DNA from 3 places in the Novosphingobium sp. KN65.2 genome. Region 3 is predicted to be linked to each of the others. Evidence: predicted binding sites of a transcription regulator. Region 3 holds the regulator's gene; each other region holds the start of a gene.
What was found. The regulator LexA, encoded in region 3, represses DNA repair genes until DNA is damaged. The targets are predictions, from matches to a motif close to GTTCCNCNCTTGTTCT.

Region 1: the regulator LexA is predicted to act here: its motif matches at 3,730-3,745, upstream of recA (recombinase RecA).
Region 2: the regulator LexA is predicted to act here: its motif matches at 2,727-2,742, upstream of SPHV1_RS17925 (ATP-dependent helicase).

What each region holds. Positions count from the first base shown of each region.
Region 1 covers NZ_CCBH010000171.1:17,745-23,245, forward strand. Annotated here, with positions in the region: gene SPHV1_RS16765 (DUF2062 domain-containing protein) at 1-547, shown strand, start outside; gene SPHV1_RS16770 (DUF2062 domain-containing protein) at 589-1,170, shown strand; gene SPHV1_RS16775 (ATP-binding protein) at 1,227-3,620, shown strand; gene recA (recombinase RecA) at 3,821-4,897, shown strand; gene alaS (alanine--tRNA ligase) at 5,111-5,501, shown strand, end outside.
Region 2 covers NZ_CCBH010000176.1:4,453-9,953, reverse strand. Annotated here, with positions in the region: gene SPHV1_RS17945 (MFS transporter) at 1-275, opposite strand, end outside; gene SPHV1_RS17940 (pseudouridine synthase) at 373-1,404, shown strand; gene rsmD (16S rRNA (guanine(966)-N(2))-methyltransferase RsmD) at 1,401-1,970, shown strand; gene SPHV1_RS17930 (hypothetical protein) at 2,038-2,631, opposite strand; gene SPHV1_RS17925 (ATP-dependent helicase) at 2,746-5,058, shown strand; gene SPHV1_RS17920 (DEAD/DEAH box helicase) at 5,112-5,501, opposite strand, start outside.
Region 3 covers NZ_CCBH010000202.1:79,122-84,622, forward strand. Annotated here, with positions in the region: gene SPHV1_RS21855 (ComEC/Rec2 family competence protein) at 1-1,406, shown strand, start outside; gene lexA (transcriptional repressor LexA) at 1,464-2,159, opposite strand; gene SPHV1_RS21865 (molybdopterin molybdotransferase MoeA) at 2,244-3,467, opposite strand; gene moaC (cyclic pyranopterin monophosphate synthase MoaC) at 3,467-3,949, opposite strand; gene trpC (indole-3-glycerol phosphate synthase TrpC) at 4,137-4,925, opposite strand; gene trpD (anthranilate phosphoribosyltransferase) at 4,974-5,501, opposite strand, start outside.

The sequences.
Region 1 (5,501 bases), on a different contig from region 3:
ACTGTCAGCCTGGCTCCATCGCCAGATGCCGACGCACGAGCAACTCGAGGCGAATCGGCTTACCGCTCCTATTTCGCGGCGACGCGAACTGTTCCGCTTTACGCGTCGCTCGGTCCCGCGCGGGGTTGCCGTCGGGATGTTCGTCGGCATTTTCGCGCTGATCCCCGGCGTGCAGATTGTTGGCGCTGCGCTGATGTGCGTTCCGGTTCGCGGCAACATTCCGCTGGCCGCGGCGATGACCTTCATCAGCAACCCGGTCACGACGATCCTGATCATTCTGCCGCTGTCGGTGGCGATCGGAAACAGTTTCGGCTTCCACGCCGATGTCGAGACGGTCAATGCCATGGTTCGTTCAGGTGCGCCCGTTCATCAATGGTGGACGTGGCTGCTTTCGGATACTGCGCCGGCCATCGTTATCGGATTGTTTGTGCAATCGGTGGTAGCGTCCGTCGTTAGCTATTTTGTGACTGTATGGTTCTGGCGATTCTGGATAGGGCGCAAGCACCGTGCAAGGCTCAGGCGTTCTGGTCGGGATTTCGATTCGTGAGTGGCATTTTCCGTCGCATATCCGCTTCGCTGCTCCGGCGTATGCCGTCGCGTGAGGACTTCGAGCGCAATCGCTGGATTGCGCCGATCGCCCACCGCGTCCTGAGCCCGGAACTTTGGCGCTTCACCCGTCGCTCGGTGCCGCGCGGCGTGGCGCTGGGCCTCTTTGCCGGCTTTATCGTCCCGGTCGGGCAGATCTTCCTTGCCGCCTTCCTCGCGCTTCCCGCGCGCGCCAACGTGTCGATCGCCGCGCTCGTGACCTTCGTCACGAATCCCTTTACCCTGCCTTTCTGGGTGGTGGTCGCCAACCGGCTTGGCCGCTTCTTCCTGCATGTCGATCCGACCGGAGTCGCTTCGGCAGTCGGCAGCGGCATGGACGACAGTGCCTGGGACACGCTCATCTGGTTCGCGCAGTCCGCGGGCTTCGCAGCCGTCGGGTTCGTCGTGCTGGCCATCGTCGCTTCGGCGCTCGGCTATGTTCTTTCAGGCCTGATCTGGCGCAGCTGGATCGGCCGCAAGCACCGTGCGCGCCGGGTCCGGCATGCCCAGGCCCGGGCCGAACGAGAAGCCCGCGCTCACGAGGCAGTCGCCGCCAGCGCCGCCTCGTTTGAGGCGGCTGCGTGAAGTTGATCGACGAGGCCGTGCGCCAAAGTCGCCAGACCGACCTGCTGGTGGTCGGCATGGCGATGGCCTTCAGTGTTCTGCTGGTCGGTCTCGTTACCCAGGATTCGCTGGCCACTTCCGTCTATCTCGGTGCCCTGATCGCGCTGGCGGGACTTGCCTGGATGATCGTGCGCAACCGGCCGCAGGAGGCCGAGGCCGAGTTCGCCCAGCCTGACTGGTCGGTAACCGTCGCCGCGATTGACCGGCCGGACATGGCCATCGCGGTGACCGATCGCGCCGGAAGGCTGACGTGCGCCAATGCCAGCTTCGAAGCGTGGTTCGGCACCGGCTACGCGCCGCCGCGCCTTCCCCTCGACGAACCTTCGCTTGAGCGTCTGGCCGACGCCAGTCGCGCGGCATGGCGCGATGGGTCGGCTGCTGCCGATGTGACGGCCGGAGCCGAGCATCCGGGCGGCGCGCGGCAATGGCGGATCGAAGTGCGCCGCTCCGGCCGCGGTGACGACTTTCTCGTCTGGCGTATCGCACCCGTCAGTTCGGTGGATCTCATCGGTGATATCGTGACCCAGCTTGGCGGCAAGCTTGGCAAGGGCCTCGCCCGGGCCGGGATCGCTGCGGCGCTGGTCGAACCCGACGGCATGATCCGCGCCGCCAACAAGGGCTTTGCCCTGCGCGCTGCCGGCGATGAGGCAATCGATCTTACCGGCGAGGATTTCGTCTCGCTCCTGAGCCAGGAAGAAGGCGAGCGCATCGGCTGGGCCCGCGACAATGGCCGCGGCAGCCCTCTGGTCCTCTACCACGTGCCCGTCGCCGATCCGGATTCGCCCGTCGAGCCCGACCCCAACACGACGCCCTCGCTGATGTTGGTGATGGAAGCCGGGCAGGGCATCGGTGCTGCGGGCGGCGGCGGGAATTCCGCGCCGCATCTCGAAGCTCTTCTCAGCCAGTTGCCGCTCGGCCTCGCGATGGCCGACCGCGATGGACACCTCCTGTTCGCCAACCCGGCGTTCATGCGGGCGGCCGGGCGCGAAGGGCAGTTGCCGCCGACTTATCCCACCGATCTCGTGGTCCGTGAGGACAAGCGCGCGCTGTCCGAATCGATCCGCCGTTTCGCGCAAGGGCCTGCTGCCGCCGGCGATATCGCAATCCGCCTGACCGCGCAGCCCGACGATCCGGTTTCGCTCAGCCTTGCCGGCGTGCGCGGGCTGGGTGAGCCTGCGGTCCTGCTTGGCCTGACCGACACATCCGAGGAAACCCGCCTCAAGCGGCAGGTCGCCCAGGCCACCAAGATGCAGGCGGTCGGTCAGTTGGCCGGCGGCGTCGCGCATGACTTCAACAATGTGCTGACCGCGATCCTGGGCACCTGCGACCTCATGCTGATGCGCCACACGCCCGGCGACTCGGACTATGACGACATCCAGCAGATCCGCGCCAATTCGAACCGCGCGGCATCGCTGACCCGCCAGCTCCTCGCATTCTCGCGCCAGCAGACACTGCGCCCCGAAGTGCTGCAGCTTCCCGACGTCGTTGCCGATGTGTCGCAGATGCTGCGCCGCCTGATCGGCGAGAAGATCGAGCTGGTCGTTTCGCATGACCGTGATCTCGGGCCGGTGCGCGCCGACCCGACGCAGCTCGAGCAGGTCATCGTCAACCTCGCGGTCAACGCGCGCGATGCGATGCAGTCGTCCAGTGCCAAGAAGGGCGGCGACGGATCGGGCGTCCTCACTCTCGCGACCCGCAAGGTGACGACGACCGACGTGCGCGCGATGCGCAGCGAGATTATCCCGGCGGGCGAGTACACCGCGCTCATCGTCGAGGATACCGGCGGCGGTATCGCGCCCGAGCACCTGGGCAAGATCTTCGAGCCGTTCTTCACCACCAAGGAGCAGGGCAAGGGCACCGGGCTCGGCCTCTCGACCGTTTACGGCATCGTCAAGCAGTCGGGCGGTTTCATCTTCGCCGAAAGCGAGGTGGGCAAGGGTACGCGCTTCATCGTCTACCTGCCGGTCTATCACGTGGCTCCGGGCACGACGCCGACTCCGGCGGTGAAGGAGGAAGCACCTCCGCCGAGCCAGTGGGCAGGCGGTGGACGCATCCTGCTGGTCGAGGACGAAGACCCGGTGCGCATGGTCGCGGAGCGCTCGCTCACGCGGCAGGGCTATGAAGTGACCAGCGCCCGCGACGGCGAAGAAGGACTCGCGCTCGTTGAAGAGGGCGGCCAGTTCGATATCGTCGTTTCCGACGTCGTCATGCCTTCGCTCGATGGTCCGGCCATGGCGCGCGAGATCCGCAGGCTGCAGCCGAACCTGCCGGTGCTGTTCATGTCGGGCTATGCCGAGGAACAGCTGCGCAAGGAAATCGGCCTGTCGAATGCCTGGTTCATGCCCAAGCCGTTCTCGGTCCAGCAGCTTTCCGAAAAGGTGGGCGAAGTCCTCGCGCGCACGGCCAAGTAAGGCTCCGGTTTCCTAAGGCGTTGATTTCCGGCCCGCTCGCCGTGCTGCGGTCCGGCGTCTTTTCGCCATGCCTGCGCCTGCCTCAATTAAATTTGGGAAAACTCCCGTTGTTCCCCTCTTGTTCACGGGGAACAAACAAGATACATCGGGGTCCGCGACGTTGACCTTTCCGGTCAGGCCGGTAGCAAAGGGGAAGTGAAATGGCTGCTCAGCTCAAGCTGATCCAGGAAGGCAAGGATAAGGACTCCATGGACCGTCAGAAGGCGCTCGACGCAGCGCTCGCCCAGATCGATCGCGCGTTCGGCAAGGGCAGCGCGATGAAGCTCGGCTCGAAGGAGACGATGCAGGTCGAAGCGATCTCGACCGGCTCGCTCGGGCTGGATATCGCGCTTGGAGTCGGCGGACTTCCCAAGGGGCGCGTGATCGAAGTCTACGGGCCGGAAAGCTCGGGCAAGACCACGCTGGCGCTGCATGTCATCGCCGAAGCGCAGAAGGCTGGCGGCACCGCTGCCTTCATCGACGCAGAGCATGCACTCGATCCCGTCTATGCCAAGAAGCTGGGCGTCGACATCGACGAACTGATCGTCTCGCAGCCCGACACCGGTGAGCAGGCGCTGGAGATCACCGATACGCTGGTGCGCTCGAACGCGATCGACGTGCTGGTGGTCGACTCGGTCGCCGCGCTCGTCCCCCGGGCCGAAATCGAAGGTGAGATGGGCGACAGCCACGTCGGCCTCCAGGCCCGCCTGATGAGCCAGTCGCTGCGCAAGCTGACCGGCTCGATCAACCGTTCCAAGTGCATGGTGATCTTCATCAACCAGCTGCGCATGAAGATCGGCGTCATGTACGGCAACCCGGAGACGACGACGGGCGGCAACGCGCTCAAGTTCTACGCCTCGGTTCGCCTCGACATCCGCCGCACCGGGCAGATCAAGGACCGCGACGAGATCATCGGCAACGCAACCCGCGTCAAGGTGGTCAAGAACAAGGTCGCGCCGCCGTTCAAGCAGGTTGAGTTCGACATCATGTACGGCGAGGGCATCTCCAAGATCGGCGAAATTCTCGACCTCGGCGTCAAGGCCGGCATCGTCGAGAAGTCGGGCGCATGGTTCTCCTACGATTCGATCCGCATCGGCCAGGGTCGCGAGAACTCGAAGAACTACCTGCGCGAGAATCCCGAGGTCTGCGACCGTCTCGAGAAGGCGATCCGGACCAAGACCGAAGGTCTGGCCGAAGAAATGATGGCAGGCCCCTCGGACGAGGATGACGCCGAATAAGGCTTCTGCCCCTTTGCAGAAACAGGAACCCCGGTGCGTTGCGCCGGGGTTTTTGCTTGGGGTGAACTTGGAACGCGGAGCCCTTCGCGGCCCGTCCGGACGCTTTCAGCGTAGCCGATTTGCCGCATATCTGCGGATTATCGTAAAAACCGAACAGTCTGACCGCGCCTTATAGCTTGTCGGTTTCGCGCCTGTGCCTTATCGGCCCGAGTTATGCAGACGACCAACGAAATCCGCCGGTCCTTCCTCGACTATTTCGCCAGTAATGGTCACGAGGCCGTCCAGTCCGCGCCGCTCGTTCCTTACAACGACCCGACGCTGATGTTCGTGAACGCCGGCATGGTGCCGTTCAAGAACGTGTTCACCGGCCTCGAGACCCGCGCCACCCCGCGCGCGACGTCCTCGCAAAAGTGTGTGCGCGCAGGCGGCAAGCACAACGACCTCGACAATGTCGGCTACACCGCGCGCCATCACACCTTCTTCGAAATGCTGGGGAATTTCTCTTTCGGCGACTACTTCAAGGAACAGGCGATCACCCATGCCTGGACCTTGCTGACGAAGGAATGGGCGCTTCCGGTCGAGAAGCTGCTGGTCACGGTCTATC
Region 2 (5,501 bases), on a different contig from region 3:
AGCCGTTTGAGAAGCGGCAGCTCTACCCGGTCGAGCAAGGGCGACCAGAGGAACTTGAACGAGTAGGCAAGGCCGATCAGCGAGAAGACGCCCATCGTTTCCAGATCGACCCTGGCGTCGGACAGCCAGGCGTAGAGCGTGCCGAGCAGCAGTGCGTAGGGCAGGCCCGATGCGAAGCCGAACAGGGCCATGAAGCCCGTCTTTCGGTTCCTGAGTGCGAGAAGGACGCGGCGCCAGCCCGGCTTCTTCGGCTGATCTGTCGCGGCTTCGGCCATTCATGAAACTCCATCGGCGTTCGAGGCTTCGGGATACGCAGGCCCCACCTGTATGGGAAGGCTGGATGAACCGGCGATCAACAGCTAAGGCGCTGCCATGGCCAGACCTCCCCAGAAACCCGGCGAACCGAGGCGCCCGCGCGCCGCGACCGGCAGCAAGCGTCCCTTCAACAGCCGTTCCGGCAAGCCTGAAGACCGTTCCGGCGGCGAAAAAGGCCGTTACGGCAATGACAAGGGCCGATCCGGCGGTGACAAAATCCGATCCGGCGGTGACAAAATCCGTCCGGGCAAGGACGACGCGCGCGGCAATGCGCCGCGCAAGCCGCGTACTGCGCGTCCCGCGGCCGCACCGCCGACACCGCGCGATCCTTCCCTGCCCGAGCGCGAGGGTGAGCGCATTGCCAAGCTGCTGGCCCGCGCCGGCGTCGCCAGCCGCCGCGAAGCGGAGCGAATGATCGCAGAGGGCCGCGTAAAGCTGGACGACGAGCCGATCACCGCACCTTCAACCGTGCTGAAGGACCTGCGCGGAGTGACCGTCGACGGCAAGCCGGTGAAGGCGCCCGAGGAAACCCGCCTGTTCGTGTTCCACAAGCCTGCCGGGCTGCTGACCGCCGAACGCGATCCCGCCGGTCGCCCGACCATCTACAACGCCCTGCGCAATGCCCTGCCCGCCGGAACCGGCCGAGTCATGCCGATCGGCCGTCTCGATCTCAATACCGAGGGCCTGCTGCTGCTGACCAACGACGGCGAATTCAAGCGCCAGCTCGAACTGCCCGCCAACGGCGTCCCGCGCACCTATCGCGCGCGCGCCTTCGGCGACATTACGCAGGCCCAGCTCGAGGACCTGATCGACGGCATCGAGATCGACGGCATCCACTACGGCAAGATCGACGCCAACATGGAGCGTCGCACCGGGCGCAACCAGTGGATCGAAATGACCCTGACCGAAGGCAAGAACCGCGAAGTGCGCCGCGTGCTCGAGCATCTCGGGCTGAAGGTCAGCCGGCTGCTGCGCATCTCCTATGGCCCCTTCGTGCTGGGCGACCTGCCCAAGGGCACCGTAGGCGAAGTATCGCAGCGCGATCTCGACAACTTCCGCCGCTCCCTTGGAAAGGGCAAAGGCGAATGAAGGGCGCAAGCACCGGCCTGCGAATCGTTGCGGGCACGTGGCGCGGGCGCAAGCTCGCCGCGCCCGAGGGAGACACGACGCGCCCGACCGCCGACCGCACCCGCGAGACGCTTTTCTCGATGCTGACGAGCCGCCTCGGCACGTTCGAGGGGCTGAAGGTGGCCGACCTTTTCGCAGGTTCGGGCGCGCTCGGCCTTGAAGCCCTGTCCCGCGGCGCGGCGCATTGCCTGTTCGTCGATCAGGACGCTGCCGCGATCCGGGCGATCCGGCGCAACATCGCCAACCTGCAGGCCCAGTCGCAATGCGACGTGCGGGCCTGTTCGGCGCTCTCGCTCGGCCCGGCTAAGGAGCCGCTCGACCTCGTTCTGCTCGATCCGCCTTACGATACGGGCGCGGGTGCTGTCGCCGTCGACAAACTGACGCGGCTTGGCTGGATCGGCGAATCGACCTGGGTGAGCCTTGAGACGGCACGCGGCGAGGACGTCTCTATCCGCGGGTTCGATACCGATGCCGTGCGCGATGTCGGCAAGGCACGACTTCACATCCTGCGCCGCGTCGAAGCCTGACACTACGCGGCTGTAAAAAGGGCCCCGCCAAGCGGCGAGGCCCTTTCCGTGCGCAAAGGCAAGATCGTTACTTGCCGCCGGGATTGCGGCAGTTGTCCTGCACGGTCTTGCTACAGACCGGGTAATCCTTGTTCATGGCCGAGGCCGGAGGCGGCGTCAGCGCGCCCTTGTAGGGCCCGCCCTGATAGCTCTGATCCGCAGGCATCGCGGGGCGCACGGCCTGCTCGGCGGTTTCCGGTGCCGGCACTCCGGCAGTGGGGACGCCTTCGCCCGGGGGATTGGCCTGCGTCGCCGGCGTCGTCGGGGTCTGTCCGTTCAACTGCTGGATGATCGAAGTCCACGCCGCCTCGCGCTGCTGCGGGCTCATCTTGTAGACCTGTCCGCGCTGGTCGGGCGTCAGGGCCCAATAGCCCTCCTGCCGCTCGGGGACGAGCGTCCAGAAGTAGCCCTTGTACTCGTCGGGCCATGCATCGTACTCGGCCTGACGGTCTGCCGGCCAGCCATCGTACATGGCCTGCTGCTCAGCTGTCAGCGTCACCGGCGCCGCTGGACTGACCTGCGCGGAATCGCCTGCCGCGGATGGCGCATTCTGGGCCAACAGCGCATTGGGCAAGGTTGCAAGTGCGAGCGCCGATGCGCCCGCGAAAATCAAGTGTCGCATGGTCTCTCTCCTCTGTGTACCTGTTGCCAAGCGGACGTTTCGCGCTCGGGAATGTTCCATGTTTGCGGCAAAGCGGCCTTGCGCCGCGATGTTCCGTTCCCTAGTTGTTCGCATGTGAACAGCCTGCAAGATACCTCGCGCGGCGGCTTGCCTGCCGAAAGCAACGATCCCCTGATCGAGGGCCTCAACGCGCCCCAGAAGGAGGCCGTGCTGACCACCGAAGGGCCGGTGCTGATGCTGGCGGGCGCGGGAACCGGCAAGACCGCCGCCCTCACCCGGCGTCTTGCCAACATCATCCGCAATCGCCTTGCCTGGCCGAGCGAAGTTCTGTGCGTCACGTTCACCAACAAGGCTGCGCGCGAGATGCGCGACCGGGTCGGCCAGCTCGTCGGCCCTGCGGTCGAAGGCATGCCGTGGCTGGGCACCTTCCACGCCATCGCTGCCAAGATGCTGCGCCGCCATGCCGAACTGGTCGGCCTCGAACCCAATTACACGATCATCGACACCGACGATCAGCTGCGTCTGCTCAAGCAGCTCATCCAGGCCGAAGGGGTCGACGAAAAGCGCTTCCCCGCCCGCCAGCTGGCGGGATGCATCGATCGCTGGAAGAACCGCGGCCTCAATCCGCAGGATCTCGATGCGGCGGAAAACGAAGCCTATGCCAACGGCCGCGGCCAGAAATTCTACAGCCTTTACCAGGACCGCCTGAAGACGCTCAACGCCTGCGACTTCGGCGACCTGCTGCTGCACATGCTCAACATCCTGCGTACCAATCGCGAGGTGCTGGAGCAGTACCAGCAGCGCTTCAAGTACGTCATGGTGGACGAGTATCAGGACACCAACCAGGTCCAGTACCTGTGGCTGCGCCTGATCGCGCAAGGCCGCCAGAACATCTGCGTGGTGGGTGACGACGACCAGTCGATCTATTCATGGCGCGGCGCAGAAGTCGCCAATATCCTTCGATTTGAAAAGGATTTCCCCGGAGCGAAAGTGATCCGGCTCGAACAGAACTATCGCTCGACGCCCGAGATCCTTGCCGCCGCTTCCGGCCTCATCAACGAGAACAGTCAGCGCCTGGGCAAGACCTTGTGGACCGAGCGCCATGCCGGGGACAAGGTTCGCGTCATCGGCGTCTGGGACGCACCGGAAGAAGCGCGCCGCGTCGGCGACGAGATCGAGCGACTCGAACGCGAGGGCGCCCCGCTGGACCAGATGGCGATACTCGTGCGCGCGCAGTACCAGACGCGCGAGTTCGAAGACCGCTTCATCTCGATCGGCCTCAAGTACCGCATCGTCGGCGGCTTTCGCTTCTATGAGCGCGCGGAAATCCGCGATGCGCTGGCCTACATGCGCGTCATCGCCCAGCCCGCCGACGACCTGGCTTTCGAGCGCATCTACAATGCTCCCAAGCGCGGCCTTGGTGCCAAGGCGCTGGAGAAGCTGCACCAGCTCGCCCGCCGCCAGGGCATTCCGCTTGCCGCAGCCGCCATCGAGATCGTCGATACCGACGAACTGCCCGCGCGTGCGCGCAACACCTTCCTGTCGCTGATGCGCGACTTCGCCCGCTGGCGCGATCTGGAGAAGACGGAGAACCCGGCGGACCTGATGCGCACCGTCCTCGACGAAAGCGGCTACACCGACGCGCTGCAGGCCGAGCGGACGGCCGAAGCCTCAGGGCGACTCGAGAACCTCGTTGAACTCGCCCGCGCCATGGAAGAGTACGAAAGCCTCGGCGACTTCCTCGAGCATGTCAGCCTCGTCATGGACAACGACGCGGCCAGCGACGAGGAAAAGGTCACGATCATGACCATGCACGCCGCCAAGGGCCTGGAATTCGACCACGTGTTCCTGCCCGGATGGGAGGAAGGCGTATTTCCCTCGCAGCGCTCGCTCGACGAAGGCGGCCTTGCCAGCCTCGAGGAAGAGCGGCGCCTCGCCTACGTCGCGATCACCCGGGCGCGCCGCAATTGCACGATCCTCCATGCCGCCAATCGGCGCATCTACGGGCAGTGGACGAGTTCGATCCCTTCGCGCTTCATTGCCGAACTGCCCGAAGATCATATCGACAGTGAGACGACCCTGACCGGCGGCGCCTCGCTGTGGCGTGCGCAATGGTCCGAACATGCCGATCCCTTCGCCGACGTCGCCCGCGCCCAACCGGCCCGCACGATGACGCGCGGCCCGGGTTGGCAGCGGGCCGCCGCGCGCGAATTCGAAACAAAGCCGCGCCGGATCGCCGAAACGACGCGCAGCGCAGCCAGCTTCGCCGCCAAGCCGCGCACCGACATCGCCATCGGCGCGCGCGTGTTTCATGAAAAGTTCGGCTACGGCACCGTGGCCGGGCAGGAAGGCAACAAGCTGGAGATCGACTTCGAACAGTCGGGACGCAAGCGCGTCATCGACAGCTTCGTCAAGCTTGCAGGCTGAGGCCGCAGGGACCGGACCGGTCCCTGCCTGCCCTCACCCGCAACCGGCCTTGATCAGGCCAGTGCGGAAACGCGGAGGAATTCGGGAACCGGACCGTTCCAGCCATCGTCGGCCGGCTCGGGCTCGCTGCGGCGCTGGCGACGTTCGCGGCGCGGTTCCTCGGTAGCAGCGCGCGGTTCGCGACGCGGTGCTCGCTCTGCCGGCTCTTCGCGCTCTTCCCTGACCTTCGATGTGCGGCGCGACTTCGGCTTTGCCTCGCGCGGCTCTTCGGCGTCTTCGATCTTGAGGTCGAACAGCGGGATCTTGTGACCGGTCAGCTTCTCGACGCTGTCGATCGCTTCGGCATCTTCGGGGGCCACGAACGTGAAGGCCCGGCCCGAAGCACCGCCACGACCGGTCCGTCCGATACGGTGGACGTAATCGTCGGGGTGCCAGGGCGTGTC
Region 3 (5,501 bases):
CGCAAGGCGGGATCGCCGCGGCATTGGCGAGCGGCGACCGCGGCGGCATCGTCGAGGAGGACGCGCAGGCGATGCGCGATGCGGGCCTTGCGCATCTGCTGGCTATCAGCGGCCTGCACGTCAGTGCAGTGATCGGGGCAGCCTATTTCCTCGCCCTGAGGTTGCTCGCGCTTTCTCCTGCACTGGCCTTGCGGTTCCGGCTTCCGGTGGTGGCCGCGCTATGCGGAGCCCTGGCCGGGATTGCCTATACCCTCCTGACCGGATCGCAGGTGCCGACGGTCCGTTCGTGCATTGGGGCGATGCTTGTCCTCATTGCACTGGCGCTGGGGCGAGAAGCGCTATCGCTGCGGTTGCTGGCAGTTGCCGGGTTTGCGGTCCTGCTGCTTTGGCCCGAATCGCTGACGGGGCCCAGCTTCCAGATGAGCTTTGCAGCCGTTCTTGCCATCGTGGCGCTGGCAACTTGCGGGCCGGTGCGCCGGTTTCTGGCCCCGCGAGAGGAATCGTGGCTTTCGCGGCTCATGCGGCAAGCGGTGATGCTGTTCGTGACGGGCTTCGTGATCGAAATCGTCCTGATGCCGATCGGCTTCTACCATTTTCATCGTGCCGGTGCTTACGGCGCGCTTGCCAATGTACTTGCGATCCCGCTCACGACTTTCGCTGTCATGCCTTGCATTGCCCTGGCGCTACTGTTCGATCTTGTGGGTCTGGGCGGACCGTTCTGGTGGCTGGCGGGGCAGTTTATCGACCTTTTGCTGGGGTTGGCGCACAAGATCAGCGCACTGCCCGGGGCGGTTTCGGTTCTGCCGGCGATGGGTACGGGCGGCTTCCTCCTGTTCGTTTCGGGTGGTCTGTGGCTCGGGCTGTGGAGTGGGCGGGTTCGGCTGCTGGGGCTCGTGCCCGCCTGCCTCGGCATAGTCTGGCTCATCCTGCTCGAGCCGCCCGATATTCTCGTGACCGGCGATGGCCGTCATGTCGGGCTTGTGGTCGATAATGGTGAGAGGCTCGTGACCCTGCGCGATACCGGCAGCGACTATGTCCGCGACAATCTGCGTGAATTTGCCGGTGTCGAGGGCGAACTGACGCCCTTGGCATCATGGCCGGGCGCACGATGCAATCGCGAATTCTGTTCGGTTCGCATTGAAAGACAGGGCCGCTCCTGGGACCTGCTGATCGCCAGAGGCCGGGACCAGGTCCCAGAGCGGGCGTTGGCAGCGGCTTGCGACAAGGCCGACATCGTCATTGCCGACCGCTGGCTGCCCCGAAGCTGCTCTCCGCGCTGGTTGAAGGCGGACCGCAACATGCTGCAGAGAACCGGTGGCCTTGCTATCCGGCTGCGGCAAAAATCGGTCGAGACTGTCGCCGAAGGGCAGGGCCATCATGGCTGGTGGACGCCGCGAGCGCCCTGATCCCGTCAATTCAAGGAGTGGCGGTCGTAGCAGCGACGCGCCTCTCCTCGGCAAAGCTCAATGATAGCGGCGCAGCAGCCCGGCGAGCTTGCCCTGAACCTCGATCTCGTCAGGGCCGTAGACCTGCGGTTCGTAGGCGGCATTGGCGGGAACGAGGCGGACCATGGCGCCATCGCGCTGCAGGTATTTGAGCGTCGCTTCCTCGCCGCGAACCAGGGCAACGACGATTTCACCGTCGCGCGCGGTGTTGGTGCGACGGATCAGGGCAAAGTCGCCGTCGAGAATGCCGGCTTCGACCATCGAATCGCCCGAAACCTCAAGCGCGTAGTGTTCGCCCGAGCCGAGCAGGGCTGCGGGAACCGGAAGCATCGACTGGCCTTCCAGGGCTTCGATCGGAACGCCGGCGGCAATGCGGCCGTGCAGCGGAATTTCGATGACGTCATTCGCCGGTTCGGGCGTGCGTTCGGGCTGCTTGAGCGCGGCAAGCGCATCCTGCCCGGCAGGAACGGCGGCCTTGGCCGCGGGCTTGCTGGTGACGTCTTCGGGCTGGCGCAGGATTTCCAGTGCGCGGGCGCGATTGGGCAGGCGACGGATGAAGCCGCGTTCCTCAAGTGCGGAAATGAGGCGATGCACGCCCGATTTCGACTTGAGGTCGAGCGCTTCCTTCATTTCCTCGAAGCTGGGCGAGATGCCGCTTTCTTCCAGCCGGACCTGAATGAACTTGAGCAATTCATGCTGCTTGCGCGTCAACATCTGCGTTGCCTCTTTCTCTGCGTCCCCGAGCGATGTTCTGCCTGTGAACAATGAGAGAACAATTAAGCAACAGATTCTGGAACGTCAAGCAATACCGCCATTTTCGAGCAGGAACACGCGGACCGCTTCACCAGCCGCGGCGGCAGGGGCATGGGCAGGACGATCGATCAGCACGTTGCTGGCCGCAAGAGAACTGAGCGCGCCGCTGTCCTGAAGCGTCATCGGCATCACGCTTTCGCCGTTCCAGTAGCCGCGCAGGAATTCGCGGCGGTGGCCGATGGCCCTCAGCGGAGCATCCAGAACGGTCGAGATAGGCATGGGCAGCGGACGGGCGGCGCCGAGCATCGCGCGCAGCAGGGGCAGAACGAAGTGATAGGCCGTGACCATGCTCGATACCGGATTGCCCGGCAGGCCGATGACGATCTGGGTGCCGCCATCGCTGCGTTCGCGCTTGGCAACGAGGATCGGCTTGCCCGGCTTGATGGCGACCCGCCAGAAATCGAGCCGGGCCCCCCAGCGTTCGAGCGCCGGTCGCACGAGATCGTGATCGCCCACCGATGCACCGCCGCTTGTGACGATCACGTCGCAATCCGCCGCTTCGTCGAAAGCGCCGATCAGCGCCTCGAGCGTGTCGGGAACCGGGCCGATCCGGCGGGCGTCGACCGGCAGCGGGCTGACCAGCGAGACGAGCATGGCACCGTTGCTGGCCGGGATCTGGTGAGTGGGGCAGGTTTCGGGATCGGCAGCCAGTTCGTCGCCGCTGTCGATCACCGCGACTTTAGGCATCCGGCGGACGGGCATGTGGCGATGCCCGGCCGAGAGGGCGAGCGCGATGTGGGCTGGGCCGATTCGGACGCCCTCGGCTAGCACCTGATGGCCTGCGGTGAAGTCCATGCCGCAGGGGCGGATGTGCCTGTGCGGCGGTTCAGGCAGATCCCCGGTCAGAGTGATCCGATCGCCTTCACGCTTCAGGTCCTCCTGCAGGACAACCACGGCTGCGTCGGCAGGCATGATCGCACCTGTCGAGATGCGCACGGCCTCCCCCTTTTGCAGCGTGCCGGTGAAGGGGTGGCCTGCCGCGCTCTCTCCGATCACCTGCCACGGCCCGGAGAGGTCGTCCTTGGTGAGGGCGTAACCGTCCATGGCCGAGAGATGGGCGGCGGGCTGGGTTCGCCGCGCCAGCAGCGGTTCGGCAAGAAACCGGCCCAATGCGCTTTCGACATCGACGCGCTCGACCGGCAGGACTTGCGCCAGCGAGAGCAGGCGCGCCTGTGCGTCTTCGAGCGGGATCGGCGCGGGACCGGCCATCAGTGACGGTCCTGCGCGCGCCAGGGGCCGGACTTGCCGCCGCGTTTCTCGATCAGGCGGATGTCGCCGATGACCATGCCCTTGTCGAGCGCCTTGGCCATGTCGTAGATCGTCACAAGTGCGACGGAAACCGCTGTAATGGCTTCCATTTCCACGCCGGTTTTGCCCGTGAGCGAGGCGGTGGCCGTGGCTCTGACAGCCTTGTCTTCGAAGCTGAAATCGACATTGATCGCATCGATGGCGAGGGGGTGGCACATCGGGATCAGATCCCCGGTGCGCTTGCCCGCCATGATCCCGGCAATGCGCGCCGTGCCCAGGACATCGCCCTTGGGCGCATTGCCGGCGCGGATCGCCTCGAGCGCCTCGGCCGACATCGTGATCCGGCCCGAGGCGATGGCGAGCCGCTGGGTCTCGGCTTTCGCCCCTACGTCCACCATGCGTGCGGTGCCGTCCGAATCGATGTGGGTGAGGCTCTTGTTCATCTCAGACCTTGAAATCCTGACGAGGTTTACACGGTTTACACAGTCCGGAAGTATAAGCGGAGCCGCCCTTTCATCTCCGGACAAACAGGGTTTCGGGACTGGACGCATTGGCGATCATGTCCCCTCGATGGCAGATTTCCCCGATGTAGGACAGGTCTGGACCGCACGAAAACCGTCGCTTCCGCGTTTACCCTTCGAGCAGGGTGCGCGTCGCCGCCTCGACATCGTCCTGCCGCATCAGGCTCTCGCCGACGAGGAACGTGCGCGCGCCGCATTGCGAGAGGCGCAGGAGGTCGGCGTGGCTGTTGATGCCGCTTTCGCTGACGAGCAGGGTGCCTTCCGGAGCAAGCGGGGCAAGCCGCTCGGTCGTGGCGATGTCGGTGACGAAACGCTTGAGGTCGCGGTTGTTGACGCCGATCAGGCGCGACTTGAGCCGGGCCGCGCGCTCCATTTCCGCTTCATCGTGTACCTCGACGAGGCAGTCCATGCCGCGTTCGAGCGCGGCAGCCTCGATCTCGGCCATCAGCGTGTCGTCCAGCGCGGCGGCGATGATGAGGATGGCGTCGGCGCCGATTGCGCGGGCTTCGGCGACCTGCCAGGGGTCGACCATGAAGTCCTTGCGGATGACCGGCAGCGAAACCGCGGCACGGGCCGCGACAAGATAGTCCTCGTGGCCCTGGAAATAGGGCGCATCGGTCAGGATCGAGAGACAGGCCGCGCCGCCTTTTTCGTAGGCAAGGGCATGGTCGGCCGGGTGGAAGTCCGGACGGATCAGGCCCTTCGACGGGCTGGCCTTCTTGATTTCCGCAATGAGGGCGAACCCGTCCCCGGCCTTTCGGCGCAGCGCTGCCTCGAACCCGCGGGGCGCGCTCTGGCCTGCCGCCTTGGCATCGAGCTCGGACAGCGAGGCCAGCGCCTTGCGGGCAGCGACTTCCTCGCGCTTGGTATCGCAGATCTCGGTAAGCTTGTCGGACATGGCGGGCCTTTTGTGCCTGATGCGTTTCGGTAAGGGCGGGAAGCGGCGTTACTTGAGCGCGTCGATCCAGCAATTGAGCAGGGCATTGGCGAGGCCCTTGTCGATCGCCTCTGCGGCTTCCTCGACGCCTTCCTGCCAGGTCTTCGCTTCACCTGCGACGATAAGTGCGCCGGCGGCGTTGAACAGCACCGCGTCGCGATAGGCGCCGGGTTCGCCCATGAGCAGGCGACGCAGCGCCTGGGCGTTATACTCGGGATCGCCGCCGCGAATGGCATCGACAGGAGCGGCGGGCAGACCCGCGTCCGCGGGCGAGACACGGCGCATGGCCAGTTCGCTGCCGGTCACTTCGGCGACCTCGTTGCCGCCAGCGAGGCTGAGTTCGTCGAGGCCCTCGTCGCCCGAGACGACGAGCGAATGCTCGGTGCCCAGGCGACGGATCGCGTCTGCATAGATCGGCACGTAAGCGGGCCGGGCAATGCCGACCAGCTGGCGGCGGACCTGCGCCGGATTGGCGAGCGGGCCCATCAGGTTGAAGATCGTGCGGCGGCCCAGCGACTTGCGCAGCGGCATCAGGCG